DNA from 3 places in the Cupriavidus sp. C3SS-1 genome. Region 2 is predicted to be linked to each of the others. Evidence: predicted binding sites of a transcription regulator. Region 2 holds the regulator's gene; each other region holds the start of a gene.
The links. The regulator FNR, encoded in region 2, switches genes on or off when oxygen is low (the NO sensors DNR and NnrR bind a similar motif). The targets are predictions, from matches to a motif close to TTGATNNNNATCAA.

Region 1 (9,905 bases), 1.0 Mb from region 2:
TCAGCCGAGCCCGTGAAGACCAGCGTGCCGCGCACCGAACTGGCCTTCCCGTTCAATATGCGCCCGCTGCTGGCCGGATGGAATCTGCTGTTCCACCGCAACGAGCAGTTCAGGCCGGATGCCTCGCGCTCCGCGCAATGGAATCGTGGCGCTTACCTGGCCGAAGGCCTGGGCCACTGCAGCGCCTGCCATTCGCCGCGCAATGCACTGGGCGGCGAGAAAGGCGGCCGCCACTACCTGACCGGCGGCACCGCCGAAGGCTGGGATGCGCCCGCGCTGACCGCGCTGTCGCGCGCACCGGTACCGTGGACAGAAGACGCCCTGTTCACGTATCTGCGCGGCGGCTATGCAGTGCACCACGGCGCCGCCGCCGGACCGATGGCGCCTGTGGTGGAAGAGCTGGCGCTGCTGCCCGAATCCGACGTGCGCGCTATCGCGCATTACGTCGCGTCGTTCAGCGCGCCCCCACCCGCGCCTGCGCAGGTCACCGCGCTGGCCGCGCAATACGAGCAACGCAGCGCAGAGGCGGCCAGGGCGCTGGGCGGTCCCGCCGCACGCCTGTACCAAAACGCGTGCGCCGTGTGCCACCAGTCCGAGCAGGGCATCCGCCAGTTCGGTGTGAAGCCGTCGCTGGCACTGAACACGAACCTGCACAGCGACCGGCCCGACAACGTGATCCAGGTACTGCTGCAAGGCATGCCGGCACCGCCAAACAGCACACTGGGCGCCATGCCTTCCTACGCGGACAGTCTCGACGACACGCAAATCACCGCCCTTGCGCAATACCTGCGTGCGCGCTTCGCCCCCGACAAACCCGCGTGGCAGGACGTGGAAGCCACCGTTGCGCGGCTGCGCGCGACGCCTGCGCACTGACGACAGACGAGACCTGCGCGGCGCGCGGGAAAACCCCAAGGAGAAAACCGCAGATCGGCCTTGCCGGCCCTTTTCATGTAGCTTACGCTGAACGATCATGTAGCACGCACTACATGAGTGCCAACAGAGCATGCAGCGGTGCACTGCGGCACCCGGACCGCGCACCACGATGACGTGCCACGATAAATACAAGACCAGAAATCCACCAAGGGTAGACAATAAGGAGTCACGATGACGTATCCGCATCACCCCCGCATGGCAAGAGTGCGCCCGGCATAGTTCTCGCTTCGCCAGATTGCAGTCCCCAACGCTACGTTGCAATCGGCGGCGCGACAGCATCACCCGTCTGTCTGGACCCGCGCGGGTCCGCCCCCCTGCTTCGACAGACGTGTGCTTCCGGGTTCAGGAACCAGCCCTCTAATAGACAGTTAGACAGGTAGACAACATGTCGTCATCCATTTCATCCATGCCTTCCACGCCCCTGGCCGAAGCGTCGATCAGCGCGGCCCCGCATTCGAACGCGAGGGCTGCGAGGTCCCAGACCATCACAATCGAGGAAGGCATCCGCACCGCAGGCGTCGGCCGATTCCAGTACCGGCTGTTCGTCATCTTCGGCCTGGTCTGGCTCGCCGACGCGATGCAGGTGCTGTCGATCGGCTTTACCGCGCCTTCGATTGCCAAGACCTTCGGCATTCCGGTGCCGACGGCGCTGCAAAGCGGCACGATGTTCTTTGTCGGGATGCTGATCGGCGCATTCGTGTTCGGCCGCCTGGCCGACCGGATCGGGCGCCGCCCCGTGCTGATGATGGCGGTGGTCATCGACGCCATCTGCGGCGTCGCTTCCTCGTTCGCGCCTGAATTCCAGTGGCTGCTGGTGCTGCGTTTCCTGACCGGCATCGGCGTCGGCGGCACGCTGCCGGTCGACTACACCATGATGGCCGAGTTCCTGCCCTCCGACCGCCGCGGCCGCTGGCTGGTTCTGCTGGAGTCGTTCTGGGCCGTCGGCACGATCCTGCTCGCCGTGCTGGCACTGATTGCCGTTTCGCACGGCGATGCAGCCTGGCGCCTGATCTTCCTGGTCACCGGCATCCCGGCGCTGGTCGGCCTGATCTGCCGCTTCTACGTGCCTGAGTCTCCTCTCTACCTGAACAAGTCGGGCCGCTCGGCCGAAGCACGCGCGGTGCTGCAGCGTGTTGCCAAGGCCAATCGCGTTTCGGTTGAAATCGGCACGCTGGAGCCGCAGAAGATGGAGCGTAAGTCGGTGCTGGCGCTATTCGAGACCGGCTTCCGCCGTCGCAGCATCAGCCTGCTGGTGGCGTGGGCGCTGATCTCGATCGCCTACTACGGCGTCTTCGTCTACCTGCCGGTGAAGCTTGCCGGCCAGGGCTTCGGCTTCATGCGCGGCCAGGTCTTCCTGATCGTGCTCGCGCTGGTCCAACTGCCTGGCTTCGCGCTGGCTGCGCATGGCGTCGAACGCTGGGGCCGCAAGCCGACGCTGATCGGCTTCCTGCTGCTCAGCGCCGCGGGCTGCATGCTGTACAGCCTGGGCCAGTCGCCGACGCTGGTGGTTGGCTCCACGCTGCTGATGAGCTTTTCCCTGCTCGGGACCTGGGGCGCGCTCTACGCCTTCACGCCCGAGGTGTATCCGACCGACCTGCGCGCCAGCGGCATGGGCACGGCGGGTGCCATGGCCCGCTTTGGCGGCCTGTTCGCGCCGGCGATCGTTGCCCCGGTCATGGCCACGCATTTCACGCTGGCCCTGGTGCTGCTCTCGTCGTTCCTGGCCGTGGCGGCGCTCGCGATCTATATGGTCGACATCGAGTCGAAGAACCGCGCGCTCGACTGACAGCCGGTTAGCACGGCAGGCTCGGAAACGTAGCGACAGGCATGGGCCGCCGCAGCCGCGCGGCCGCCCGCTTCCATTACAATCGCGCTACCACGGCGCCGCGCCCCGGTCCACAAGACCGGGGCCGCCCGCTTCACCCTCTCCCGCCGAGCCTTTGCCGCCGCCATGAAACAAGACCCGCGTTTCCCCAGCCTGTACATCCTCGACCACCCGCTGATCCAGCATAAGCTCTCGCATATGCGCGACCGGGACACGTCCACGCGCACGTTCCGCGAGCTGCTGCGCGAGATCACGCTGCTGATGGGCTACGAGATCACGCGCCACCTGCCGCTGACCACGCGCCATATCGAAACGCCGCTGGTACCGCTGGAAGCGCCGGTGATCGCCGGCAAGAAGCTCACCATCGTACCGGTGCTGCGCGCCGGCGTCGGCATGAGCGATGGCCTGGTGGAACTGATCCCCTCGGCGCGGATCGGGCATATCGGCGTGTATCGCGACGATCAGCATCGCCCGGTGGAGTACCTGGTGCGCCTGCCTGACGTGGAAGACCGCAGCTTTATTCTGTGCGATCCGATGGTGGCCACCGGCTATTCGGCGGCGCATGCCGTCGATGTCCTGAAGCGCCGCGGCGTGAAGGACGACGCCATCACTTTCGTCGCCTTGGTGGCGGCCCCGGAGGGAGTGGAGGTGTTCCAGAAGGCGCATCCGAACGTGAAGCTGTTCGTCGCCTCGCTCGACAGCCACCTGGACGAACACGCGTACATCGTTCCGGGCCTCGGCGACGCGGGCGATCGTTTGTTCGGCACCAAGAACTGAATTGCAGCGGGGAGCCGCCCGCTCGCCATCCTTCCCGCTGTCGCGAGCTTGATCCTACTCAATGGCTCGCGCGGCGCCGCTCCCTACACTCGACGTCGCACCGCAAATGCGTGCAACCCGTCGAACTCTCACAGGGAGAACCGCATGGAAGCCTTCAAGATCCTCTTTACGACCAGCACCGGGCTGATGAGCCTCGGCGTCATCGTCTTTATCATCGGCATGGCGTGGTTCTTCGCGCGCCTGTTCAGCCGCAAGATGCGCGAAGACGCGGCCGCCGCGAAGGCCGCGGCGGAAAACCGGCCGGCATCGCAGACCGGCACACGCTGAGCGGCGCTTACTTCTTCTTGCCGCCGCCCAGCAGGCTGCCCAGCACGCCGCGGATCAGTTCGCGGCCGACTTGGGAGCCCACGGTACGCGCGGCCGACTTGGCCATCGATTCCAGGATGGAATCGCCCCGGCCGGTCTTGCCGGTACCCTTGGTCAGCGAGCCGAAGATCTCGCCGGCGGTACCCAGCCAGCCGCCTTCTTCGGCCGGCGCACCGGCTGTTGGCTTCTGCGCCGTGGCGCCGCCACCATTGCCCGCCGGCGCCACGCTGCCGCGCAGCTTCTCGTAGGCCGACTCGCGGTCGATCGTCTTTTCGTAAGTCCCCGCCACCAGCGACGTCGCGATCAGCTGCTTGCGTTCGTCGTCGGTAACCGGACCGATGCGGCTGCCCGGCGCCAGCACCCAGGCGCGCTCGGTCACGCCCGGCGTGCCCTTGGCATCGAGCAGCGACACCAGTGCCTCGCCCACGCCTAGTTCGCCGATAACCTTCTCCACGTCGAGCTTCGGGTTGGCGCGCATGGTGGTGGCCGCCACCTTCACCGCCTTCTGGTCGCGCGGCGTGAACGCGCGCAAGGCATGCTGCACGCGATTGCCGAGCTGGCCCAGCACCGTGTCGGGGATATCGGCCGGATTCTGCGTGACGAAGTACACGCCAACGCCCTTGGAGCGGATCAGCCGCACCACCTGTTCGATCTTGTCGAGCAGCGCCTTGGGCGCGTCGGTGAACAACAGGTGCGCCTCGTCGAAGAAAAATACGAGCTTGGGCTTGTCGAGGTCGCCGGCCTCGGGCAGCTTCTCGAACAGCTCGGACAGCATCCACAGCAGGAACGTCGCATAGAGCTTGGGCGAGTTCATCAGCTTGTCGGCCGCCAGGATGTTGACCACGCCCTGGCCCTTGTCCGTCTGGATGAAATCCTCCAGGTTCAGCATCGGCTCGCCAAAGAACACGTCCGCGCCCTGCGACTCCAGCGCAACCAGGCCACGCTGGATCGCGCCGATCGACGCCGCGGAGATATTGCCGTACTCGGTGGTGAACTGCGCCGCGTTGTCGCCAACGTGCTGCAGCATGGCGCGCAGATCCTTGGCGTCGAGCAGCAGCAGGCCATTGGCGTCGGCAATACGGAACACCAGGTTGAGCACGCCCTGCTGCGTGTCGTTCAGTTCCAGCATGCGCGACAGCAGCAGCGGCCCCATGTGCGAAATGGTGGCCCGCACCGGATGCCCCTTCTGGCCGAACACGTCCCACAACGTGGTCGGGCAACCGCCCCAGGCCGGTTCCGGCAGGTTCAGTTCCTCCAGCCGCGCCTTGAGCTTGTCCGAGGGCTGGCCCGGCATGGAAATGCCGGTCAAATCACCTTTGACATCGGCCATGAACACCGGCACGCCAAGCCGCGAAAACCCCTGCGCCAGCGTCTGCAGGGTCACGGTCTTGCCGGTACCGGTGGCGCCGGTGATCAGTCCGTGCCGGTTGCCCATCTGCGGCAGCAGGGCCAGTTCGTGCTCGGCGTTCTTGGCGATCAGGATAGGTTCGGCCATGGTGTCTTGGATCGAGAAGCGTGGCGGACGGCCACAGGCGCGGCACGGACAGGGCCGCGTGATAAAATCACGGGCTGATTATAGCCAGCAGCCGGGTGTAGCCGTCACCTGGCCGCGCGCGCTTGCACCTCGCTGTACGGCGCCCGCAAGCTGCAGCCTTCCCGCACAACCTCACGTTTTCCGCTTCGGAGAGAATCATGGCCGGTCACTCGAAATGGGCCAATATCAAGCATAAGAAGGCCGCCGCAGACGCCAAGCGCGGCAAGATCTGGACCCGCCTGATCAAGGAAATCACCGTTGCCGCCAAGCTCGGCGGCGGCGATGTCGACTCCAACCCGCGCCTGCGCCTGTCCATGGACAAGGCGATGGACGCCAACATGCCCAAGGACAACATCCAGCGCGCGATCCAGCGCGGCGTGGGTGGCCTGGAAGGCGCGAACTACGAGGAAATCCGTTACGAGGGCTACGGCCTGAGCGGCGCCGCGATCATTGTCGACTGCCTGACCGACAACCGCGTGCGCACCGTGGCCGAAGTCCGTCACGCGTTTTCCAAGCACGGCGGCAATATGGGGACCGAAGGCTCGGTGGCCTTCATGTTCACCCATTGCGGCCAGTTCCTGTTTGCCCCGGGCACGCCGGAAGACAAACTGATGGACGCCGCGCTGGAAGCGGGCGCCGACGACGTGGTCACCAATGACGACGGCTCGATCGAAGTCACCTGCCCGCCGAACGATTTTTCCGCGGTCAAGGCGGCCCTGGAAGCCGCAGGCTTCAAGGCCGAAGTGGCCGACGTGGTGATGAAGCCCCAGAATGAAGTCGAGTTCACCGGCGACGACGCGGCCAAGATGCAGAAGCTGCTGGACGCCCTGGAAAACCTCGATGACGTGCAGGAAGTCTTCACCAACGCGGTCATCGAAGAGTAAGTAGACTTAGTTAGCCCTCGGGCGGCAGCACGATCAAGCTGCCGCCTTTTTGCATGCGTATCTTTTCTGGCAGTGGATCATGAAAGTATTGGTTGTCGGCTCGGGTGGACGTGAACACGCGCTGGCCTGGAAATTAGCCCAGTCCCCCAAGATTCAGGTGGTGTACGTGGCACCAGGCAATGGCGGGACCGCGCTCGACAAGCGCCTGCAGAATGTTCCGCTGACGGATCCGCAAGTACTGGCCGCCTTTGCCGAGCGCGAAGGCGTGGCCTTCACCGTGGTCGGCCCCGAAGCGCCTCTCGCCGCCGGCATCGTGGACGTGTTCCGCGGCAAGGGCCTGCGCATCTTCGGCCCGACCCAGGCTGCGGCGCAGCTGGAGTCGTCGAAGGACTTCGCCAAGGCCTTCATGCACCGCCACGGCATTCCGACGGCGGCCTACCAGACCTTCGCCGACGCCGCCCTGGCCCACGCCTACATCGACGCGCAAGGCGCGCCGATCGTGATCAAGGCTGACGGCCTGGCGGCCGGCAAGGGCGTGGTGGTCGCCATGAGCCTGGAAGAAGCGCACGCCGCCGTCGACATGATGCTGGCCGACAACAAGCTTGGCGATGCCGGTGCGCGCGTGGTGGTCGAGGAGTTCCTGGAAGGCGAGGAAGCCAGCTTTATCGTGCTGGTCGACGGCAAGAATGTGCTCGCGCTGGCGACCAGCCAGGACCACAAGCGCCTGCTGGACGCCGACGCCGGCCCCAACACCGGCGGCATGGGTGCCTACTCGCCCGCGCCGGTGGTCACGCCGGCACTGCATGCGCGGGCGCTGCGCGAGATCATCGTGCCGACCGTGCGCGGCATGGAAAAGGACGGCATTCCGTACACGGGCTTCCTGTACGCCGGCCTGATGATCGACAAGGACGGCAACCTGAAGACGCTCGAATTCAACTGCCGCATGGGCGACCCGGAAACCCAGCCGATCATGGCGCGCCTGAAGACCGACCTGGTCGACGTGATGGACGCCGCCGTGTCGGGCAAGCTCGACGAAATCGAACTGGACTGGGACCGCCGCACCGCGCTGGGAGTCGTGATGGCAGCCCATGGCTACCCTGACTCGCCGCGCAAGGGCGACGCCATCACCGGCATCCCGGCGGAAACCGACGACAGCGTGACGTTCCATGCAGGCACGACGCTGAAGGACGGCACGCTGCTGACCACGGGCGGCCGCGTGCTGTGCGTGGTGGGCCTGGCCGATACGGTCAAGGCCGCGCAACGCGCCGCCTACGCCGCCGTGGAGCAGATCCAGTTCGATGGCATGCAATACCGTACCGACATCGGCTACCGCGCCATCAAGCGCTGACCGCCGATGTGGCGCCGCCACGAGGCCGTACCGGCCGCCGGCGGCCCGTCACGAGCGGACGGCTGGCGCCGGCGAGTGCCTCGCCAGCCGTTACAATCGTGACACACCCATGACGGCCGTGCCGGCCAGACGCCGGCACGGCCGCCCTTGCATCCGGGGCCCGCGCCCCTACCAGCCATGATCGATTCCCAGGCAGTCCGTGCCTACCTGCTCGGTCTGCAAGACCGCATCACCGACGCCGTCGCCGCCATTGACGGGCAGCCATTCCTGACCGACGCCTGGGAAAAGCCGCCCACCGAGCGCCTGCGCGGCAGTGGCCGCACCCGCATCCTGGAAGGCGGCGCCGTGATGGAGCGTGCCGGCGTGGGCTTTTCGCACGTGACCGGCGATACCCTGCCCCCATCGGCCAGCGCCAACCGGCCTGAACTGGCCGGGCGCGGCTTCGAAGCGATGGGGGTATCGCTGGTCTTCCATCCGCGCAATCCGTACGTGCCCACCGTACACATGAATGTGCGCTGCTTCATCGCCACCAAGCCCGGTGCCGATCCGGTGTGGTGGTTCGGCGGCGGCATGGACCTGACGCCGTACTACGGCAATACCGACGACTGCACCCATTTCCACCGCACCTGCAAGGCATCGCTGGCACCGTTCGGCGATGAGTTGTATCCGCGCTTCAAGCAGTGGTGCGACGAGTATTTCTTCCTGAAGCACCGCGGCGAGGCGCGCGGCATTGGCGGAGTCTTTTTCGACGACTTCCACGCCCTCGGTTTCGAACGCAGCTTCGAAATGATGCGCAGCGTCGGGGATGCCTTCCTGGATGCCTACCAGCCGATCCTGGAGCGCCGCAAGGACATGCCGTACGGCGATCGCGAGCGCGACTTCCAGGCCTACCGCCGCGGCCGCTATGTGGAATTCAACCTGGTATTCGATCGCGGCACGCTGTTCGGACTGCAGTCCGGCGGCCGCGCCGAATCGATCCTGATGTCGATGCCGCCGCAGGTGACATGGCGCTACGACTGGCAGCCGGAACCGGGCAGCGCGGAAAGCTCGCTGTACACCGACTTCCTGCCAGCGCGCGACTGGGCCTGACGGCAACTTTATGGCACATCCCAACCAAGACGCCGTGCCGGCCGCAGCAGCCGGCAAAGACGCCCGCCCCTATCGCCTGGGTATCCTGGGCGGCACTTTCGACCCGCCCCATCTCGGCCACCTGGCGCTCGCCAGCCTGTGCATCGACCATCTGGCGCTGGATGAACTGGTGTGGATCCCCACCGGCCAATCGTGGCAAAAGAGCGCTGACGTGACGCCCGCCGCGGACCGGTTCGCCATGACGGAACTTGCCGCCGCCGCGCTGACCGGCACTTCGGCAAAGATTCGCGTGAGCCGCATGGAAGTGGATCGCGAAGGACCAAGCTACACCATCGACACCGTGCGCCACCTGCGCCAGGAGTATGGCCCGCAAGCCTCGCTCTGCTGGCTGATGGGCGCCGACCAGCTCCTGCGACTGCACACCTGGCACGGCTGGCAGGAATTGTTCGCCCACGTGCACTTGTGCACCGCCACGCGCCCCGGCTTTGCTCTCTCGGAACTCGAAGGGCCGGTGCGCGAAGCGCTGGCCGCACGCCAGGCCGACACGCACCTGATACAATGCACGCCCTCCGGCCGGATGTGGATTGACCAGACCCTCGCTGTCGACTTGTCTTCCACCGGCCTGCGCCAGCGCCTGGCATCCGGCTTGCCAGCGGATGACCAACTGCCGGCTGGCGTGGCACACTACATCGCGAGCCAGGGGCTCTACCGCCCCGCATCAGGCCAGTCCTGAACTGGCCGCCCCCCCAATGAATTCAGCTGAACAAGAACGCACCATGGATATTCGCAAACTGCAACGCGCCATCGTCGACGGCCTCGAGGATGTCAAAGCGCAGGACATCAAGGTGTATGACACCAGCCACCTGACCGAACTGTTCGACCGGGTGGTGATTGCCAGCGGGACATCCAACCGCCAGACCAAGGCGCTTGCAGCGTCGGTGCGCGAGACAGTGAAGGATGCCGGCGGCCACATCATTGCGGTGGAAGGCCTGGAAACCGGCGAATGGGTGCTGGTCGACTGCGGCGATGCGGTGGTGCACATCCTGCAGCCGCAGCTGCGCATGTACTACAACCTGGAAGAGATCTGGGGCGACAAGCCGGTTCGCGTGAAGCTGGCCGCAGCCAAGGGCCTGGCCAAGGCCAGCGAGC
Region 2 (9,905 bases):
TTTCATGCGCGGCAGGCTGTCGAACACGGTCGGGCGGCCCTCGGGATCCGACTGGCTCACGATCTCGCCGGCCGGCTTGTGGTACAGCAGCACGCGCGGAGGCTTGGAAGAAATCTTGCGATGAATCAGCTTGCCGTTCACCCGGACCTGATCGGCCGGCAGGATCCGCTGGCCGATATGCGCGGGCAATCCGTTGACGGAAACGCGGCCCTGCAGGATCAGCTCCTCCATTTCGCGGCGCGAGCCCAGGCCGCCTTCAGCCAGGACCTTGTGCAGCTTAGGCGCATCGTCGTCCGCGGACAGTTCGCGCACCGGCTTAGCCTTGGTGCGTGGGATGACGGTGTCTTCCTGGTCGTACTGATCCGAGATAACGAAGCGGAACAGGTCTTCGCTGCTCGCGCCCGCCTTCTCGGGACCGGCCGGCCCCTTCCGTTGCGACTGACCACCCTTGCGCGGGCCCTGCTGCCGACCCGCCGACTGGACATCGCCTTCCGGCGTGGCCCGGGCAGTGCGCTGGCCCTGCGGCTTGCGCTTGCGGCCCGCCTGCTCGCCCTTGTCGCCGCGCTCCTGCCCAGCTTGACCGCCTTCCCGGGCCGGCGCATTTTCCGCCCTGATCGGCTTGCGCTTGCCGCGGCCACGCGGGGCCGCACGCCCGCCGGGTTCGCCGGCAGGCCTGCTCTCGCCAGCATCAGCCTGGGCGCCAGATTCGGCTCCTTCGGCGCGATTGCCGTCTCGATCCTGCCCGCCCTGCCGGCGCGAAGCCACCAGGTTGCGCAAGCCGCGTCTCAGCCCCTTCCGGCGCGGCGCCGTATCGGTGCCTGACCCGGATTCTGCTGCGCCGTCGGCAGCCGGTGACCCGGCTGACCGGGTGTCTTGTTCAACGGAATCAGACAAAGTATTCACTATCGGATGTTGCATATTGTTCAGTTGGGCACGCGCTCATCATCATGCTCGCTCGCGTGCGGCGGCGCAGTATCGTCGCCGGATGAATTGCCGCCGTCCTGGTTGCCCGGCGCGCTTTCGGCATGGAAGCCATTTGCCTCGGTCACAGCCGACGCGAGATCTGCCACCTGCATGGCGTCGGCGCTGGCCTGCGCGACGGCCCCAGCCTCGTCAGGAGGTTCGTCGCCAGCAGCCGGCTTGGCGGCATCGGACGACTCACCGGCCGGCGTAACCGGCTCCGGCTCAGGGAAGGCCTCTTCGTCGCCAGCCACCGGCAGCGCCGTTGCCATCTCTTCAAAATCGATCGCCTGCTGATCCAGTAGCGCCGCCTGCGATTGCGCCTGGGCGTCTTCGAGCGGAGGCAGTTCGTCCAGCGTACGCAAACCCAGATCGTCCAGGAATGCCTTGGTGGTCGCATAGAGTGCCGGTCGCCCCGGTACATCGCGGTGGCCGATGACCTCGATCCAGCTGCGGTCTTCCAGTTTCTTGACCACCTCCGTGCTAACCGTCACGCCACGGATTTCCTCTATGTCACCACGCGTTACCGGCTGACGATAAGCAATGATCGCCAACGTTTCCATGACGGCCCGCGAATACTTGGGGGGCTTCTCGGGATTGAGGCGATCGAGGTATTCCCGCATCTCAGGCCGGCTCTGGAAACGCCAGCCGCTGGCCAGTGCCACCAACTCGACCCCACGCTGGCGCCAGTCCTGGCGCAACTCATCAAGCAGGACCCGAACAGTGTCCGCGCCGACATCGTCTGCAAACAGACGGCGCAGGTCGCTCACGCGCAAGGGCTCCTGCGCACAGATCAGCGCAGTCTCGAGGACGATCTTCGCCTCTTGGGTATTCATGTTGGGTGTGCAGCCTGTCTTTGCACCTGCTCAGGGACGAATCCGGAGCCCTGGACATTGTGGATTTAACGGTGCGATTGCCACCGCCATCTCATCGCGCAGCAAACCCGAAAGCGTTTCGCTTCGAGACCGTGCACCTTCTTTTGCTTCGATTTGCCGGGTGTGTTCCGGCAGGAGATTGCCCGGTCACCGGCAAGTACCAGTGCACGAACCTCTTGCACGCGCCCACATGGGCGGACATGGCTTCCGGCGAACGTCCGCCTGGGCCGCAAGAAAAACGAATATCGGGATCAGGGCCAGCAATGACCGCACCACGGTCGCAGAGCCAGCCGGACTTTTGAACAGATATTATGAACCGGATGGACTGCGGAAGGGTTCGGCGCCGAAATGTCGGCTTGCCCGAAACTCCGGACGCCCTTTTTTTGGAAGGGCTGCCAGGCGCCGCTCGGAAACACGCCGCGCGATACCGCAATGCAGGCGATTGTATGGCATTCCCGCATCCGCCTGCAACCACCGCGCACTCCCGCGCCTTCACGGTGGCGTCAAAACACCAGGCAAAAACCATGCTCGGCCAGCGAATGTGGCAATAGCACCGCTCGACCGATTCCCAGGCCGCCGAAGACCATGACCGCCAATCCAGCTCCCATCCTGACGCAACGGCGGCGAGCCCAAGCGCGCAGCAGCCCCGAAAAGCTGGATAGCGCCAGCAAATTCGGTAACGTGCCAAGCCCGAAGGCGCCCATTACCAGTGCACCCGAGGGCGCATTACCGGCCAGTAACGCGAGGGCAAGCGCACCATAGACCATGCCACAGGGCACGAGCCCCCACGCCAAGCCCATGCCGTAGCGGCGCACCAGACCACCGCCTCTCGCCGCCGTGGCCGGAGTTTTGCGGCGAAGCCGGCCGAAGCTTCCGGCAACGGCGGTCCCCGCGCGCGCGCCGAACCGTTCCAGCCACACGATGGAAAACGCTTCGCCGCGTAGCAGGCGCCAGCCAGATACCAGCAGCAAGGCACTCCCGGCGCCAAATAGCCAGCGCTGAACCGGCAGGTAATCCTGGCGCCAGGCCGTCGCCCCCACCGCTCCAAGGATCGCACCGAGCAGCATGTAGGTGGAAATCCTGCCCACATGCATCACCAGCAACTCCAGGAGCCAGTCTTGGGGGCGCCGCACCACGGCAATCGGCACGTCCGCGGCGCGCTGCTCGACTGCGAGGGCAACGCCACCGCACATGGCAGCGCAATGAAAGCCCCCCAGCAAGGCAAGCATGAAAACACTGAGAAGCACACCAAAAGTCAATTGCAACTCCCTACCGCATCACATCGCGCGTTAAAATGCATGCATTGCGCCCTCGCCGCTCATTCCTTGCAGGTTCCAATTGCTAACATCCATCCCCGTCACCGAGATGTCGCCCCGTTGCTCCACTTGCGGCATGGGGCAACTGTGCCTGCCGGTGGGCATGAGCCAGCAGGATCTGCAAAAGATGGATACCCTGGTGCAAGAGCGCGTCCGTGTCCACAAGGGCGAAACCCTGTACCGCATGGGCGATCCGCTGACTGCGGTTTTTGCCATTCGCTTCGGCACCCTGAAGACGCATGTCACCACGGAAGACGGCCGCTCGCAAATCACCGGCTTCCATTTGCCTGGCGAAGTGGTCGGCCTCGACGGCCTGGGTGAAATGCAGCACGCCTCGGATGCCACCGCGCTTGAAGACACGGAAGTATGCGTCGTACGCATGGCCGATCTTCAGACGCTGTCCATGGATCTGCCATCGCTGCAGCAGCAGTTCCTGCGACTGATGGGGAAGGAAATATCGCATGATCAGCTCATGCTCGTCACGCTGGGGTCCATGCGTGCCGAAGAGCGACTTGCCGCGTTCCTGATCAACCTGTCAGAACGTCTGTCCGCACGCGGGTATTCGTCGACCGAGTTCGTCATGCGCATGAGCCGGGAAGAAATCGGCAGCTATCTCGGATTGAAGCTCGAAACGGTCAGCCGCCTGTTCTCACGATTCGCCGAGGCGGGCCTGATCCAGATCCGTCAACGCCACGTCAAGCTCGTCGACATGGAAGGCATCAAGCAAGTCTACAGCCGCTCCTGCTGAGGCCGTCTGACCGCCTTGCCTGGCAAGACGGTCCGCTTCAGCCCAATCACTCCAGCTCGTCCGTTTCGCTGAGCTTCGTCGGCATGGTATAGAGCGTCAATCCGCTGGACAACGCGCAGAATACCCAGGCCAGCAAGAACCCGATCGTATAAATGGCCTCGCGCGAGGCCTCGATCGGGTGGCCGAAGAAATTCAGATCTCCGGGATCCACCACCGAAAACACGGTTGCCGTGGCCACCCCGGCCATCAGGAACGCCGGCCACAGTACCCACATCAGCCAGCGCAGCCTCATGGCCGCCTCGCTTGCGGTGCCTTGGCACTGCCCGGGACCCCTTCTGCTTTCTCGACGACCAGGCCGTGCCGGGACACACCTTCGACTACCGGCCGGTCAGGATGGGTGGAAGCCAGCCAGATGGTTACGCCGCAAGCCACTATGGCCAGCAACGGGCCGCTCATCAGAAGCCACGGCCACGGCTCCTTCCACCACGGATTGCTTTCTTGCATCGTCTTGCCTCCTTCGTCGGCGCCTCACCGAGGCGCTCGCGGTTGGTACGGCGCAGCGCCGATGCGCTGCACCGCCCTTAGCATCACAAATTGCGCGGCACGATGAAACTGGTAGATTGCCTGATTTGCGCACTACCTTGCCCCGAACCTTCGCTTGTCACCGTCACGCTGATCTTGTGCGTACCCTGCGCGGCATCGTCGATCGGCACGCGAATCCGGATCGGCACCAGCTTGTTCGACGTCGGCGCCAGGGCCTTCGCGTCGGGATCGTACTCGACCGTCAGGTTCTTCAGATCGTCGCTTTCGGCCTGCACGCTGATGCGCATGGGTGCCTCGGTGGTGTTGATCAGCTGCAGTCGATAGACGTTCTCAATCCAGCGTCCATCCACCTCACGCCCCAACGCCCCGCGATCGCGGATGATGTCGACCTTCAACGGCGTGCGCAGCGCTAGCGACACCACGAAACCCGCTACCATCACCATCCAGATGACCGAGTAGATGATGGTCCGCGGCCGCACGAGCCGCTTGCGCGCCACCGCGGCTGACAGCGCCTTGCGCATGGCGTTCTCGGACGTGTACCGGATCAGCCCACGCGGGTAGTCCATCTTGTCCATGACCTGATTGCAGGCATCGATGCAGGCGCCGCAACCAATGCACTCGTACTGCAGCCCGTCACGGATATCAATGCCTGTCGGACACACCTGCACGCAAATGCTGCAGTTGACGCAGTCGCCAAGCCCTGCCTGATGATGATCCACCTTGCGCGACCGGCTCCCGCGCGGCTCGCCGCGCCCGACGTCGTAGGTGACCACGTAGGTGTCGCGGTCAACCATCACGCTCTGGAATCGCGCATACGGGCACATATACTTGCACACCTGCTCGCGCATGAAGCCCGCATTGCCCCATGTCGCGAAGGCGTAAAAGAGCATCCAGAACGCCTGCCACGGCCCCAGCGAGAAGCTCAGGACCTGACCGCCAAGCTCGCGTATCGGCGCGAAGTAGCCAATGAACGTGAAGCCCGTCCATAGCGCGACCAGTAGCCACAGCGAGTGCTTGGTCGCCTTCAGGCGAAATTTGCGCAAACTCCACGGATCGCCGTCCAGACGGATCCGCGCGAAGCGGTCACCTTCGACATGCCGTTCGATCCACATGAATATTTCGGTGTAGACCGTCTGTGGACACGCGTAGCCACAGAAGAGCCGCCCCGCAATGGCCGTGAACAGGAACAGCGCCAGCGCGGAGATCACCAGCAGGACGGCAAGATAGATGACATCCTGCGGCCAAAGCACCAGTCCGAAGATATAGAACTTGCGGGCGCCAAGGTCGAACAGCACGGCCTGTCTGCCATTCCATTGCAGCCAGGGCGTGCCGTAGTAGATGAGCTGGGTCAGGAGTACCATCCAGACCCGCCAGTTGGAGAACGCGCCCGTCACCGAGCGCGGGTAGATCTTGCGTCGAACCTCGTAGAGCGTTTCGTCGGAGGTTTCGACAGGCGACGACGCCGGCCCTTGCGGGCCGGCCGTGCGGGCCAGAGGTTCTGTCCCGGGGGCGTTCATGCGCGCGCTCCTTCAGACGCCATGGCGCACCCCGTGCCTGAGTCGGTGATCATTGCCCTGAGCCTCCGGTATTGGAAAGCCCCCAGACATAGGCCGTCAGCATGCGGATACGCTCGGGAGTCAGGATCTCTTCGTGCGCGGGCATGTGGTTGTTGTGACCCTTCAGGATGGCCTCGACAATACTGCCTTCCGAACTGCCATACAGCCACACGTTATCGGACAGGTTGGGCGCGCCGAGTGCCTGATTGCCCTTGCCGGTCGCACCATGGCACGCAGCACAGGTGGACTTGAACGTGCTCTCGCCGCGCGATGCCCGGATCGGGTCGAACGACAGGCCCGACAGCGATCGCACATACTGCGCCACATCCGCTGCGAGCTTGCCGTCGATGGTCGAGGCAAACGACGGCATCACGCCATTGCGGCCCTTCGTGATGGTCTGCTGGATCGTCTCGGGTTCACCGCCATAGAGCCAGTCGTGGTCCGTCAGGTTCGGAAAGCCGCGGCTGCCGCGTGCGTCCGAGCCATGGCATTGCGCGCAGTAGTTCAGGAACAGGCGCTGGCCAATCTCGCGGGCCTGCGGGTCTGCCGCCACCTGCTTGACGTCCATATTCAGGTACTTGGCGTAGACATCGTGCTGCAACTTCTCCTGTGCCTGCTGATGCGCGGCCAGTTCGCCTTGCGTCGAAGTCTTCAGCACGCCCGCATACGAGCCGAGTCCAGGATAGAGGACCAGGTAGACCAGGCCGAAGATGCAGGCCAGCAGGAACATCCACATCCACCAGCGTGGCAACGGGTTGTTCAGCTCGCGCAGATCGCCGTCCCAGACATGGCCGGTGTCATCACCGGCGTTGGCAACCTTTGTGACCTTGCGTTGAGAAAAAAGCAGCCACACGCACCAGACGATGCCGACGAGCGCGATGGCAGCGATGTAGTAGCTCCAGAAATCGGAAAAGAAATCGCTCATGACTAGGTATTCCGGCTCGATGTTGTGTGGGTCTCGTCAGGCAGTGCGAACGGCAGCATGGCGGACTCCTGGTTGGCGGCTTGCCGGCCATTCGACCAGGCCCACCAGCAAATTCCCAGGAATACGACCATCGACACGATCGTGGCAAAAGCGGTCAGCATCGCCATGACTTACTCCTTCGCAGGCGCGGCTGCGGCTGCGTCCACGCGCACATTGCGACGGTTGGTGCCCAATCCTTGCAGGTAGGCGACCAGCGCATCCTCTTCGCTCTTGTTCTTGAGCTCTTCAGGGGCCTTGGCGATTTCCGCCTCGGTGTACGGCACGCCCAGTCGCACCAGTGCGCGCATGCGGGCCTGGATATCATCGGTCGGCAGTTGAGCCTTCTCGAGCCACGGATAGGACGGCATCACCGATTCCGGCACGACATCGCGCGGATTGCGCAGGTGAATGCGTTGCCAGTCATCGGAGTAGCGGCCACCGACGCGCGCGAGGTCGGGCCCGGTGCGCTTGGAGCCCCACAGGAACGGATGGTCGTAGACCGATTCACCCGCCGTCGAGAAATGGCCATAGCGCTCGGTCTCGGCCTGCAGCGTACGGACCTGCTGCGAATGGCAGCCGACACAGCCTTCGCGGATGTAGATATCACGGCCCATCAGCCGAAGCGGCGAATACGGCTTGATCCCGACATCGGGCTTGGTGGTGGAATGCTGGAAGAACAGCGGCACGATCTGCACCAGGCCGGCAATGCTGACCACCAGGATCGTGCAGATGATCAGCCAGCCGATGTTCTTCTCCAGCGTTTCGTGGGAAAAGAAGCTTTGTTTTTCGGACATCGTTTCTATCCTGATGGATCAGTGGGCAGAGGCAGGAATGCTGGCCGGGATCGGCGCATCCACCGCACGCTTGCCGATGATGGTTTTCGCGACGTTATAGGCCATCAGCAGCATGCCGGACAGGAAGCAGATGCCGCCCAGCAGACGGATCAGGTAGAACGGGTACTTGGCCTTGACCGCTTCAACGAACGCGTAGGTCAGCGTGCCGTCGGGCTGCGTGGCGCGCCACATCAGACCTTCCATCACACCGGCGATCCACATCGAGGCGATATAGAGCACCACGCCGATGGTGGCGATCCAGAAGTGCCACTCGATCAGACGAACGCTGTACATCTGCTTCTCGCCGAACAGGCGAGGAATGAGGTAATAAAGCGAGCCGATGGAAATCATCGCCACCCAGCCCAGCGCGCCCGAATGCACGTGGCCAATCGTCCAGTCCGTGTAGTGCGAAAGCGCGTTGACGGTCTTGATCGACATCATCGAGCCTTCGAACGTGGCCATGCCATAGAACGACAGCGCCACTACCAGGAACTTCAGGATCGGGTCGGTGCGCAGCTTGTGCCAGGCGCCCGACAGCGTCATGATGCCGTTGATCATGCCGCCCCAGGACGGTGCCAGCAGAATCAGCGAGAACACCATGCCCAGCGACTGTGCCCAGTCAGGCAGCGCGGTGTACTGCAGGTGGTGGGGCCCGGCCCACATGTACGTGAAGTTCAGCGCCCAGAAGTGGACGATCGACAGGCGATACGAATAGATTGGCCGTTCCGCCTGCTTCGGGATGAAGTAGTACATCATGCCCAGGAAGCTGGTGGTCAGGAAAAAGCCTACGGCGTTATGGCCATACCACCACTGGATCATGGCGTCCTGCACGCCGGCATAGGCGGAATAGGACTTCCACATCGACACCGGCATTTCAATGTTGTTGACGATGTGCAGGATGGCGATCGTCAGGATGTACGCGCCGAAGAACCAGTTGGCAACGTAGATATGCCGGGTCTTGCGCTTGACGATGGTGCCGAAAAAGACCACGGCGTAGGCCACCCAGACGGCCGTGATCAGCAAGTCGATCGGCCATTCCAGTTCGGCGTATTCCTTCGAGCTGGTGATACCCAGCGGCAGCGTGATAGCCGCCGCGACGATCACGAGTTGCCAGCCCCAGAACGTAAAGGCAGCAAGCGGACCGCAGAACAGGCGCGCCTGGCAGGTACGCTGCACGACGTAGTACGAAGTCGCAAACAGCGCGCTGCCGCCGAAAGCGAAGATCACCGCATTGGTATGCAGCGGCCTCAGTCGGCCGAACGACAGCCATGGCGTGTTGAAGTTGAGATCCGGCCAGATCAGCTGTGCTGCGAGCAGCACGCCGACGGCCATGCCGACGATCCCCCAGACTACCGTCATGACAGCGAACTGCCTTACGACGCCGTAATTGAAGGTGTCGACGCGTGAAGACGCGGCTGAGACATCCATTCAGACCCCCACATTAGAAAGATAAACCGATTGACGTTGTGACTTTATGGAACGAGCGCTCTTACCGCGTTGATCTTTATCAAGTTGCACAGGGAGCCCATGAACCTATCTCCGCACTGCAAGTCGACGGCACCCTTCAGGGCTTGTCGTTGTCCAGCAAAATGGCCTCCCCGGGCCGGTCGAGATCGTCGTACTGGCCGGCATGCAGGGCCCACCAGAGCGCACCAGCGATGACAATGACAAGAACCAGGCTCATGGGCACCAGCAGGTACAGCGTTTCCATTCCTAGACTCCGTTTCTGCCCGCACGCAGCAGGCGCCAGGCGTTCGCCACCACGAGCAGCGAGGACACCGACATGCCGATGCCGGCCATCCATGCCGTGACAAAACCCGTCGCCGCCAGCGGGATGGCCACCACGTTGTAGAAGAAGGCCCAGCCAAGGTTCTGCCGCACTACGCGGCGCGTCTGCCGCGCCAGCGCGATCGCCCGAGCGATTTCCGCGACGTTTCCGTGCGTCAGCACAGCGTCGGCCCCCGCCTGCGCAAGCGGGGCGCCGCTGCCGATGGCAACGGATACCTGCGCCTGCGCCAGCACCGGCGCGTCATTGATGCCATCCCCGACGGCCAGCACCACGGCCCCTTCACGCTGGAGCCGTGCGACATATTCACGCTTGCCTTCGGGG
Region 3 (9,905 bases), 1.4 Mb from region 2:
TGCCGCCCATGGCGCCGCGATAGGCGTTGACGTTCTGGCCCAGCAGCGTAACTTCGCGCACGCCCTGTTCCGCCAGGCCGGCCACTTCGGCCAGCACGTCCTCGAACGGTCGCGAGACCTCCTCGCCGCGCGTGTACGGGACCACGCAGTAGCTGCAGTATTTCGAGCAGCCTTCCATGATCGAGACAAAGGCACTCGGGCCTTCCACGCGGGCCGGCGGCAGGTGGTCGAACTTCTCGATCTCGGGGAACGAGATATCGACCTGCGACTGTCCCGTGCGCTGCTTGCGCGCGATCAGGTCGGGCAGGCGGTGCAGCGTCTGCGGGCCGAACACCACGTCGACATAGGGCGCGCGCGAGACGATGCTCGCGCCTTCCTGGCTGGCCACGCAGCCGCCCACGCCGATCACGAGGTCGGGTTTGGCGGCCTTGAGCGCCTTCATGCGGCCCAGTTCGGAGAACACCTTCTCCTGCGCTTTCTCGCGCACCGAGCAGGTGTTGAACAGGATCACGTCGGCGTCTTCGACGTTGTCGGTGGGTTCCAGCCCCTGGCTGGCGTTCAGGACGTCGACCATCTTGTCCGAGTCATACTCGTTCATCTGGCAGCCGTACGTCTTCACAAATACTTTCTTCATGGTGCCGGTCTCAGTGGTTCACCTGGGGGCATCAGGGTGTGGCAACAACACGGACGGCGCATGCGCCTCCGTACTTCGGTGGGTCAGGACTTCGCCTTCAGCGCCTTCTGTTCCTGTTCGCTGAGCACCCATGCGGTCAGGAGCTGGCCGTACAGGTCGAGCTTGTAGCGCACCGGCAGCTTCTGCCCGGCGATGGCAGCCATGTTCATCAGCTCGTTGTCGCTGCTGAACACGCGCAGGCCCGGCGCCACGCCGAAGGTCTTGCCATCGAGCGTGACCGTCTGCGGTGCCCCGGCCGACGGCGCGGCGACGACCAGCTTCGCCTGCGGCGCATCGACCGGGATCACGCGGATCGGCTGCGCCATGGCGCCGGCTGCACCAAGCCACAGTGCCGTGCCCAGCGACAGGGCCAGCAGCGGCTTGAGAAAACGCGATGAAGCACTCCGACGCAGGGAACGGCCAGCGGGCATATTGGCTCCGGAAAGGGCGCAGCTCAGGTTGACATGGGGGCTGAAGGGCAACCGCGTATTTTACCCCGTTCGACCGGCACCGTGCCGTGCCCGTTCGCCGCGTCGCCTAGAACAGACAGGATGCCTCTTGCAGCACACGTTGCTTGGAGACCGTGCCCATCAGCTCGCGGCTGTCCGCATCGCGCACCAGCGGAATGCGGTTGATGCCATGCGCGGCAAAGACCTCCAGCGCGTCGCGCAGCCGCGATTCCGGGGTCAGCGACGGGAAGTCGCGCTGGGCCAGCGCCAGCACGCCGGTGGTGGAATTTTCGCGCTGCGCGCGTTGCAGCGCGTGGATCGACAGCGCGCCCAGCAGGCGGCCATCGGGCTCGACCAGGTACAGGTAGCGGGTGCCCGTCTCGGCAAACTTGTCGGCCGCGGCGGCCAGCGAGGCATCCGGCGCCAGCGTGGTATCGGTCGGATCGCACAGCCCGGCCAGCGTCATGGCGCGCGCGTTCTCTTCGGCGGCGGAGGCCTGCGCGCGCTCGGCAATCACGCTGTAGAGCGACAGCGTCTGGCAGCGCGAAGCCGTGTAGTACGCCGCCACGGCGCCGATCATCGAGGGCAGCAGCAGCGCCGGGGCCAGCGTCATCTCGAACACCATCAGCACCGACATCAACGGCGCCTGGCTGGTCGCCGCAAGAAAGGCGCTCATGCCGACCAGCGGCAGCACCGGCGAGGCCGGTGCGCCGGGCACTACGGCCTGCATGGCCAGCGCCAGCAACTGGCCCAGCGCCGCGCCGACGAACAGCGAAGGCGTGAAGACGCCGCCGACCGCGCCGGAGCCCATGCTGATGACGGTAGCCGCCAGCTTGGCCAGCAGCACCAGGCCCACCGAGACGGTCAGCGGCTGTTCCTGCAGGATGGTCTGGATCGTCGAGAAGCCGTTGCCGACCACTTCGGGCACGCCCATGGCCAGCACGCCCACCAGTGCGCCGCCCAGTGCGAGCCGCGCCACGGGGCCGCCTGGCACGCGCGCGAAGCGCCCGCGCGCCTTGCTCGCGGCGCGCAGGAACAGTGCGCCAACAATGCCCGCGGTCACGCCAAGGCCTGCCGCGGCCAGTATCAGCTGCGGGCGCAGGTCCGGCTCGATGTGCAGGCCCGGATACAGGGGCTGAAGGCCGCCATGCCACTGGCTGACCATGGCGCCTGCCACCGAAGCCAGAAACAGCGGCATCAGCCGTTGCACCGCCAGTGCGCCGAACACCACTTCAGCCACGAACACGGCGGCCGAAAGCGGCGTGTGGTAGACCGTGGCCAGGCCGGCGGCGGCACCGCAGGCGGTCAGCATGCGGCCCATGTTCGAGGCGCCGTCGGGCCGGCCGATGCGTGTCGATGGAAACAGCGAGCCGCACAGCGCGGCGAGCTGGATCATCGCGCCTTCCTTGCCGACGGAGCTGCCGCTGACGATGGAGCAGAACGACGACAGCGAGCGCAGCAGCGTGACGCGCACCGGCAGGCGGCCACTGCCGTTGGCCACGGCTTCCATGTAGTCGGTCGCGCCGCCGCTGCCGGAAAAGCGGTTGGCGGCGCAGAGCAGCAAGCCCGCCAGCGCGCCGCCGACGGCCGGTACCACGATGCGCCAGGCCAGCGCCAGCCCGGCAAACACCGCGACGACGTCCGCGTCGCTGGAGAAAATCACGACGCCGGCCCTTTCCAGGGCTTCCTTGAACAGGGTGGTCGCTATGGCTGCCAGAATGCCGACCGGAATCGCCGCGAACAGCGTGACTTCCTGGTCTTCGAGGAATCGGAACCGCATGAGTGCTTGCGTGGGTGGCGCGACGCCGCGCCGTCGCCCCGGGACGGGTGGTGGCCGCATGATAGCGCAGCGCCACACCCGCGCGCCGCGTGCCGGTGTGTATCAGCCGGCACGGCGTGCCCATGTGCCGAAAAGGTTTGCCCTTGGCTGTTACACTACCGACCTTTGTTTCGTAAGCGGATGCCGCCGGCCCCCGCTTCGCCGGTCCCCCGACCGGCGTTGTTTCAGATCACACAGGTCGCCTGCTGGCTGGCGCGCCCAGCGCGCAGCAGACGGCCGAAGCATCCATTCATGTCTTTCTCCGAACTCGGCTTGTCCGACAAGCTTGTGCGGGCCGTGGCCGAACAGGGCTACACCACCCCGACTCCCATCCAGGCCCAGGCAATTCCCGCCATCCTCAAAGGCGGCGACCTGCTTGCCGGCGCCCAGACCGGTACCGGCAAGACCGCCGGCTTCACGCTGCCGATGCTGCAACTGCTGTCCGAATCCGGCGCGCAGCGCCCGGGCCGGCCGGTGGTGCGCGCGCTGGTGCTGACCCCCACGCGCGAGCTTGCCGCCCAGGTGGAAGAAAGCGTGCGCAACTACGGCAAGCACCTCAAGCTGCGCTCGATGGTCATGTTCGGCGGGGTCGGCATCAACCCGCAGATCGAACAATTGCGGCGCGGCGTGGACATCGTCGTGGCAACGCCTGGCCGTCTGCTCGACCATGTGTCCCAGCGCACGATCGACCTCTCGCATGTGGAATTGCTGGTGCTCGATGAAGCCGACCGCATGCTCGACATGGGCTTTATCCACGACATCCGCAAGGTCCTCAATGTGCTGCCGCCGAAGCGCCAGAACCTGCTGTTCTCGGCCACGTTCTCGGACGAGATCCGCGGGCTGGCGGACCGGCTGCTGAACAACCCGGCTTCGATCGAGGTCGCGCGCCGCAACACGACGGCCGAGACCGTCGAGCAGCGCGTCTACCCGGTGGACCGCGAACGCAAGCGCGAACTGCTGGCACACCTGGTGCGCCAGCATGACTGGCACCAGGTGCTGGTGTTCACGCGCACCAAGCACGGCGCCAACCGCCTGGCCGAGCAGTTGACCAAGGAGGGGCTGTCGGCGCTTGCCATTCACGGCAACAAGAGCCAGTCGGCACGCACGCGCGCGCTGTCGGAATTCAAGGCCGGCACGCTGCGCCTGCTGGTGGCGACCGATATCGCCGCGCGCGGCATCGACATCGATCAGTTACCGCATGTGGTCAACTTCGACCTGCCCAACGTGCCCGAGGACTATGTGCACCGCATCGGCCGTACGGGCCGCGCGGGCGCAGAGGGGGAGGCGATCTCGCTGGTCTGCGTGGACGAGCACGGGCTGCTGCGCGATATCGAACGCCTGATCAAGCGCAAGTTGGAGCAGACCGTACTGACCGGCTTCGAGGTGGATCCGAGCATCGCGGCGGAGCCCATCCAGAAGGGCCGCCAACAGCGTGGTCAGGGTGGCGGCGGTGGTGGTGGACAGGGCGGCGGACGTGGCCGCGCGCAGCCCAAGGCGGCTGCGCCTGCGGCGGCCAAACCGGCGCAGGCACAACCGCGCCAGCGTTCTGCCCAGAATGCGCCACGTGGCGGCGCAGGCCATGCCGGCGGCGAATCCGGCCGCGGGCAGGGTGGCGCAAGCCGCAATGCCGCACCGGCCCAGCCGCGCAGCGGAGGCCAGCCGCGGCCGACGCAGGACGGGGCCGGCGCCCCGGCACGCAACCGCCGTCCGGCGCAGGCAGCGCTGCTTGGCGGCACACCGGCCAAGCGCGGGCGCTGAGCCCGCCAGGCCCGAAGGCATGAGCGCACATCAAGCATCCGGCGACAGCGGCATTCCGTTCGCGGGGCTGACGCCCGAGCTGATCCTCGATGCGCTCGAGTCGGCGGGCATGCGCCCTGACGGCCGGCTGCTGGCGCTCAACAGCTACGAGAACCGGGTCTGGCAGATCGGCATCGAGGACGCCAAGCCTGTGGTGGCCAAGTTTTACCGGCCCGGCCGCTGGACCGATGCCGCCATCCTCGAAGAGCATGCCTTCGTGCAGCAACTTGCCGATGCCGAGATTCCCGCGGTGCCGGCGCTTGCCGGACCGGACGGCAGCACGCTGCAACGCCATGAAGATTTCCGCTTTTCCGTCTTTCCCCGCTGTGGCGGCCGCGAACCCGCGCTGGACCGCGCCGACACGCTGACCTGGCTCGGCCGTTTCATCGGGCGCATCCACGCCGTGGGTTCTGCCCATGTCTACCAGGCCCGACCAGTGCTCGACGCGCAGACCTTCGGCGTGGCATCGCGCGACTGGCTGATCGCGCAAGACTGTATCCCGGCCGATCTGCGCGAACCGTGGCAGGCGGTGGTGGAGCTTGCGCTGGACGGCGTGCGCCGCTGCTATGACCGCGCCGGCGACGTGCGCCTGCTGCGCGTGCATGGCGATTGCTATCGCGGCAACGTGCTGTGGATCGACGGCGACGACGCCCGGGCCACGGGGCTGGCTGCCGCAGGTCCGCATTTCGTGGATTTCGACGACAGCCGCATGGCGCCCGCCGTGCAGGACCTGTGGATGCTGCTCGAAGGCGACCGTGCCGCCATGCAGGACCAGCTGGCCGATATCGTTGCGGGCTACGAAGACTTTGCCGAGTTCGCGCCACGCGAACTGTGGCTGGTGGAAGCGCTGCGCACGCTGCGGCTGCTCCACTACAGCGCCTGGCTGGCCAGCCGCTGGCGCGATCCCGCCTTTCCGGCGGCGTTTCCGTGGTTCGGAACGGCGCGCTACTGGCAGGACCGCATCCTGGAACTGCGCGAGCAAGTCGCGCTGATGGAAGAAGCGCCCCTGTGGGGCGCTTGAGAGACTGACTGGAGAGGGGCGGTGCGGCGGTCGGCCCGCCCCGCTCAGGCCTTTTCGGGCGCCTTGACCAGCAGCACCGGGCAGGGCGCCTGCGCCAGCACGCGGCCCGCCACGGAGCCGATCACCGCATCAAAGAACGAACCGCGGCCGTGTGTCCCCATGACGATAGCCTGAGCATCCGCTGAACGCGCGTAGGCGACGATGCGCTCGGGCGCGAATCCGTGCAGCGCGTGGCGCTCGAACGGAATGCCGGCCGCGGACAGGATCTCGCACACGCCGGCCATGGCCTTGTCGCTGGCCTCCTGGTGCCAGGCGTCGATGGTTTCCTTGCTGACAAAGGCGCGGACCTGTCCGCTGACTTCGGGCGCGACGTGCACCACGTGGACGGTAAAGCCGCTTTGCAACAGCTTGCCTTCGGCAATGAAGCGGGCGGCCGCGTCGCTGAAGGCCGATCCGTCGGTGGCGAGCACGATATTGGTCATGGCGGGAATCTCCTGGAGGGGCGCTGAACGGATACGCCAGGTTATAGGATAGGCAGGATCGGCGCCGCGGATTGAAGGAGCGGGCGGCGGGCCGTCCGTCACCATCATGGCAGCAAGTCTTGCGCCACAATCAGATTTAGATCAAGTGACTCGGAAATTTCCTTTTGCGCTCCCGGAGCGGCAATGCGGCAGGATATGTCAAGGCGCCTGACACATTTAGCCATTGCCGCTCGCTGGTAAGCGCGCTTAGCATGTGCCGAGCCCGGCTGGCGCTGCCGCGACATGGTGCCCGGCCTTTCTACCCCAGAACATCAGGCGATCCGGCCCGGCCGGAGCGCTCGACGGAGACAGCAAACATGAGCGAAAGCGGCAACCTCCTGCCCCTGCGTGGCATCAAGGTAGTGGAATTCGAAGGGATCGGTCCGGGGCCGCTGTGCGGAGCCATGCTGGCTGGCCTGGGCGCGGAAGTCACGCTGGTGACCCGTCCGGTTGCCCCCGATGCCCGGCGGATCCTGCGCGGCCAGAACGTGCCGGCCGAAATGGAACTCGAGCATGGCAAGACCGTGGTGCAGCTCAACCTGAAGTCCGCCGAGGACGTGGCTGCCGCGCTGGACCTGGTGGCCGGCGCCGACGCCCTGATCGAGGGGCTGCGCCCCGGTGCCATGGAGCGCCTGGGGCTGGGTCCGGCGCAATGCCATGCGCGCAACCCGCGCCTGGTCTACGGCCGCATGACCGGCTGGGGCCAGACCGGCCCGCTCGCGCAGAGCGCCGGGCACGACCTGAACTACATTGCGCTGACCGGCCTGCTGTCGATGGCCGCGCGTGACGGCGCGCTGCCGATGGTGCCGCCCACGGTGGTCGGCGATGCCACGGGGGCCCTCGGCCTGGCATTCGGCATCACCAGCGCCATCCTGCACGCGCGGTCGAGCGGGCAGGGCTGCGTGGTGGATGCGGCGATCACCGACATCGTCGCCATGCTCGGCTCGCTGGTGCAGGTATCGCGCGCGGCCGGCACGCTGGGCGGCCCGCAGCCCAGCGCCTTCCATGACTCCCCGTTCTACGACGTCTATGCGTGTGCCGATGGCCGCGCCATCACGCTCGGCGCGCTCGAGCCGCAGTTCTATCGCGAACTGCTCGAGCGCCTCGAACTCACGGACATCGATCCGGCCGCGCAGTATGACCGCGCGCAGTGGCCGACGGTGAAGGCGCGCATCGCCGCGCTGATCGCTTCGCGTCCCAGCACGCACTGGGAATCGCTGCTCGGCGGTACCGATGTCTGCTTTGCCCGCGTGCTCACGCTGGACGAGGCGGCACGCCATCCGCACAACCAGGCGCGCGGCACCTACCGCCTGCACCGCCAGGGCGATCGCGAAGTCGCGCGCTCCACGCCGGCGCCGCGCTTCTCGCCGGCAAAGCCGTCCTGAGCGCGAGCTGAACGCGTTGCGGGAGGCGGGCGTATAGCGTAAAGCGCATAAGCCCGCCCCGGACGCAGAAATTCTCCAGCTTCGTTGCGACAAGTACGCATGCAGATGCGGCCGTTTCGCCGATCCGGCGTGGAGCCCACGACCTAATCTTCGCGGTAGTCCCTTCAACATGGAGCCGCGCGTTGGACCCCACCTCGTTCGATGAAGCCCTGATCGTCGATGCAGGGCCTGCGCCGCCCGGCGAGGCATCGTGGCAGATCGTCCATGCGCTGGGCGCGCGCCGGACGCTGCTGGCCGACAACGTGCGGCTGGCCCGGCAGCTGGTGCGTGATCGCCAGCCACGGCTGGTCGTGATCGAGCTGGACACGCTTGGCCAGGCCGGCATCGCGCTGATCAGGCGGCTGGCCACCGGCTATCCCGCGGTGCGGCTGCTGGTGTTGTCCGACAGCGATGCCACGATGGCGCCGGTGCAGGCGCTGCGCGCAGGGGCCCATGGCTTCGTGCCGCGCCAGCGGGACCTGGCTGAAATGGTCCAGGCCGCGCAGGGCGTGATGTCGGGCTACCTGGTGTTTCCCACGCAGACGCTGGAAGCCGCACGCTCGCTGCGCCTGCCGTCTGCCGGCAGGCTGGCGCGGCTGACCGAGCGCGAACTCATGGTGCTCCAGTACCTGGCGCGCGGACACTCGAACAGGGAGATCGCCGCGCTGCTGCTGATCAGCAGCAAGACCGTGAGCACCCACAAGACCAACATCATGTGCAAGCTGAATGTGGAGTCCGTCGTCGAGATGGTCGACTATGCGCGCCGGCACCGGTTGCTGTGATGGCTGTCCCCGGCAGGTCAAGTGCCGCCGGGCGGCAGTCGAGGCTGAGCGCGAGAAGGGCGGCCATTCTGAATGACCGCGTCGCGGCAGCGTAGTCGCCGGCGAAGACGGGACCGCTCAACGGAACCCGGAAAGACAAAGGGGGTTAGCTTGCGCTAACCCCCTTTGAGAATGGATGGTGGCGAATCAGGGACTCGAACCCCGGACCTGCGGATTATGATTCCGTCGCTCTAACCGACTGAGCTAATTCGCCAACAGAGACCGCTATTCTACCGGGAATTTACGACCTGTCAACACCTCTTTGAAAAGATGATGACACGGGCGTGAAAAGAAAACCGGCAGGCCTTGCGGCCTGCCGGTTGGAGCGACCGATTACCGGATCGGTCTTGCCTCAAAGGGTTTGGCTCAGTCGTTCGCGTAGATATCCACGTCCTTGGTCTCGCGCACGAACAGCGCGCCGATCACGAAGGTGACCGCGGCGATGATGATCGGGTACCAGAGGCCGTAGTAGATGTTGCCGTTCTGGGCCACGAGCGCGAACGAGATGGTGGGCAGCAAGCCGCCGAACCAGCCATTGCCGATATGGTAGGGCAGCGACATCGAGGTGTAGCGGATGCGCGTCGGGAACATCTCGACCAGCATCGCCGCGATCGGGCCGTAGACCATGGTCACGTAGATCACCAGGATCACCAGGATCACCAGCACCATGATCGTATTCATCTGGGCCGGATCCGCCTTGGTCGGGTAGCCGTGCGCGGACATCTCGGCGCCGACGGCCTTCTTGAACTCGGCGATCTGCTTCTTGCTGGCGTCGTCGAACGCGCCCGTGGTCACCGTGGCGTCGAAGGACTTGATCTCCTTGTCACCGATCTTCACCGATGCCACCGTACCGGCCGGGGCGGCTACCACTTCATAGCTGGCCGATGCCTGGGCCAGCGTACGCTTGACGATATCGCACGAGCTGCGGAAGTCGATCTCGCGGGCGATCGGGCTGCCCTGGAACGAGCAGCTTGCCGGATCCGCGGTGACCACGATCTGTGCCGACTGCTGGGCGCGTTCCAGTGCCGGGTTGGCATAGTGGGTCATCGCCTTGAACAGCGGGAAGTAGGTCAGCACGGCCAGGGCGCAGCCAATCATGATGATCCACTTGCGGCCGATCTTGTCCGACAGCGAGCCGAAGAACAGGAAGAACGGCGTGCCGATCACCAGCGCGCCGGCGATCAGCAGGTTGGCCGTCTTGGCGTCGACCTTCAGCACCTGGGTCAGGAAGAACAGCGAGTAGAACTGGCCCGTGTACCAGACCACGGCCTGGCCCGCGGTCAGGCCCAGCAGCGCCAGGATCACGATCTTCAGGTTGCGCCACTGGCCGAAGGATTCGGTCAGCGGAGCCTTCGAGGTCTTGCCTTCGGCCTTCATGCG

Region 1: ACIGJC_RS04250 (DUF3149 domain-containing protein) is a predicted target of FNR. The motif match lies at 3,584-3,597, and genes of this name have one in related genera.
Region 3: ACIGJC_RS02720 (universal stress protein) is a predicted target of FNR. The motif match lies at 6,373-6,386, and genes of this name have one in related genera.

The regions. Positions count from the first base shown of each region.
Region 1 covers NZ_CP172699.1:897,936-907,840, reverse strand. Annotated here, with positions in the region: gene ACIGJC_RS04265 (c-type cytochrome) at 1-873, shown strand, start outside; gene ACIGJC_RS04260 (MFS transporter) at 1,319-2,719, shown strand; gene upp (uracil phosphoribosyltransferase) at 2,885-3,535, shown strand; gene ACIGJC_RS04250 (DUF3149 domain-containing protein) at 3,680-3,862, shown strand; gene ACIGJC_RS04245 (helicase HerA-like C-terminal domain-containing protein) at 3,870-5,396, opposite strand; gene ACIGJC_RS04240 (YebC/PmpR family DNA-binding transcriptional regulator) at 5,594-6,319, shown strand; gene purD (phosphoribosylamine--glycine ligase) at 6,399-7,667, shown strand; gene hemF (oxygen-dependent coproporphyrinogen oxidase) at 7,845-8,756, shown strand; gene ACIGJC_RS04225 (nicotinate-nucleotide adenylyltransferase) at 8,767-9,489, shown strand; gene rsfS (ribosome silencing factor) at 9,533-9,905, shown strand, end outside.
Region 2 covers NZ_CP172699.1:1,920,813-1,930,717, forward strand. Annotated here, with positions in the region: gene rluB (23S rRNA pseudouridine(2605) synthase RluB) at 1-918, opposite strand, end outside; gene scpB (SMC-Scp complex subunit ScpB) at 924-1,796, opposite strand; gene ACIGJC_RS08905 (sulfite exporter TauE/SafE family protein) at 2,339-3,094, opposite strand; gene fnr (fumarate/nitrate reduction transcriptional regulator Fnr) at 3,174-3,899, shown strand; gene ACIGJC_RS08915 (hypothetical protein) at 3,946-4,191, opposite strand; gene ACIGJC_RS08920 (FixH family protein) at 4,188-4,403, opposite strand; gene ccoG (cytochrome c oxidase accessory protein CcoG) at 4,487-5,959, opposite strand; gene ccoP (cytochrome-c oxidase, cbb3-type subunit III) at 6,009-6,923, opposite strand; gene ACIGJC_RS08935 (cbb3-type cytochrome oxidase subunit 3) at 6,926-7,090, opposite strand; gene ccoO (cytochrome-c oxidase, cbb3-type subunit II) at 7,094-7,756, opposite strand; gene ccoN (cytochrome-c oxidase, cbb3-type subunit I) at 7,775-9,223, opposite strand; gene ccoS (cbb3-type cytochrome oxidase assembly protein CcoS) at 9,360-9,506, opposite strand; gene ACIGJC_RS08955 (heavy metal translocating P-type ATPase) at 9,509-9,905, opposite strand, start outside.
Region 3 covers NZ_CP172699.1:564,853-574,757, forward strand. Annotated here, with positions in the region: gene miaB (tRNA (N6-isopentenyl adenosine(37)-C2)-methylthiotransferase MiaB) at 1-634, opposite strand, end outside; gene ACIGJC_RS02700 (hypothetical protein) at 718-1,104, opposite strand; gene ACIGJC_RS02705 (ClcB-like voltage-gated chloride channel protein) at 1,211-2,902, opposite strand; gene ACIGJC_RS02710 (DEAD/DEAH box helicase) at 3,194-4,699, shown strand; gene ACIGJC_RS02715 (serine/threonine protein kinase) at 4,719-5,759, shown strand; gene ACIGJC_RS02720 (universal stress protein) at 5,804-6,241, opposite strand; gene ACIGJC_RS02725 (CaiB/BaiF CoA transferase family protein) at 6,598-7,665, shown strand; gene ACIGJC_RS02730 (LuxR C-terminal-related transcriptional regulator) at 7,848-8,486, shown strand; tRNA gene ACIGJC_RS02735 (tRNA-Met) at 8,663-8,739, opposite strand; gene ACIGJC_RS02740 (MFS transporter) at 8,892-9,905, opposite strand, start outside.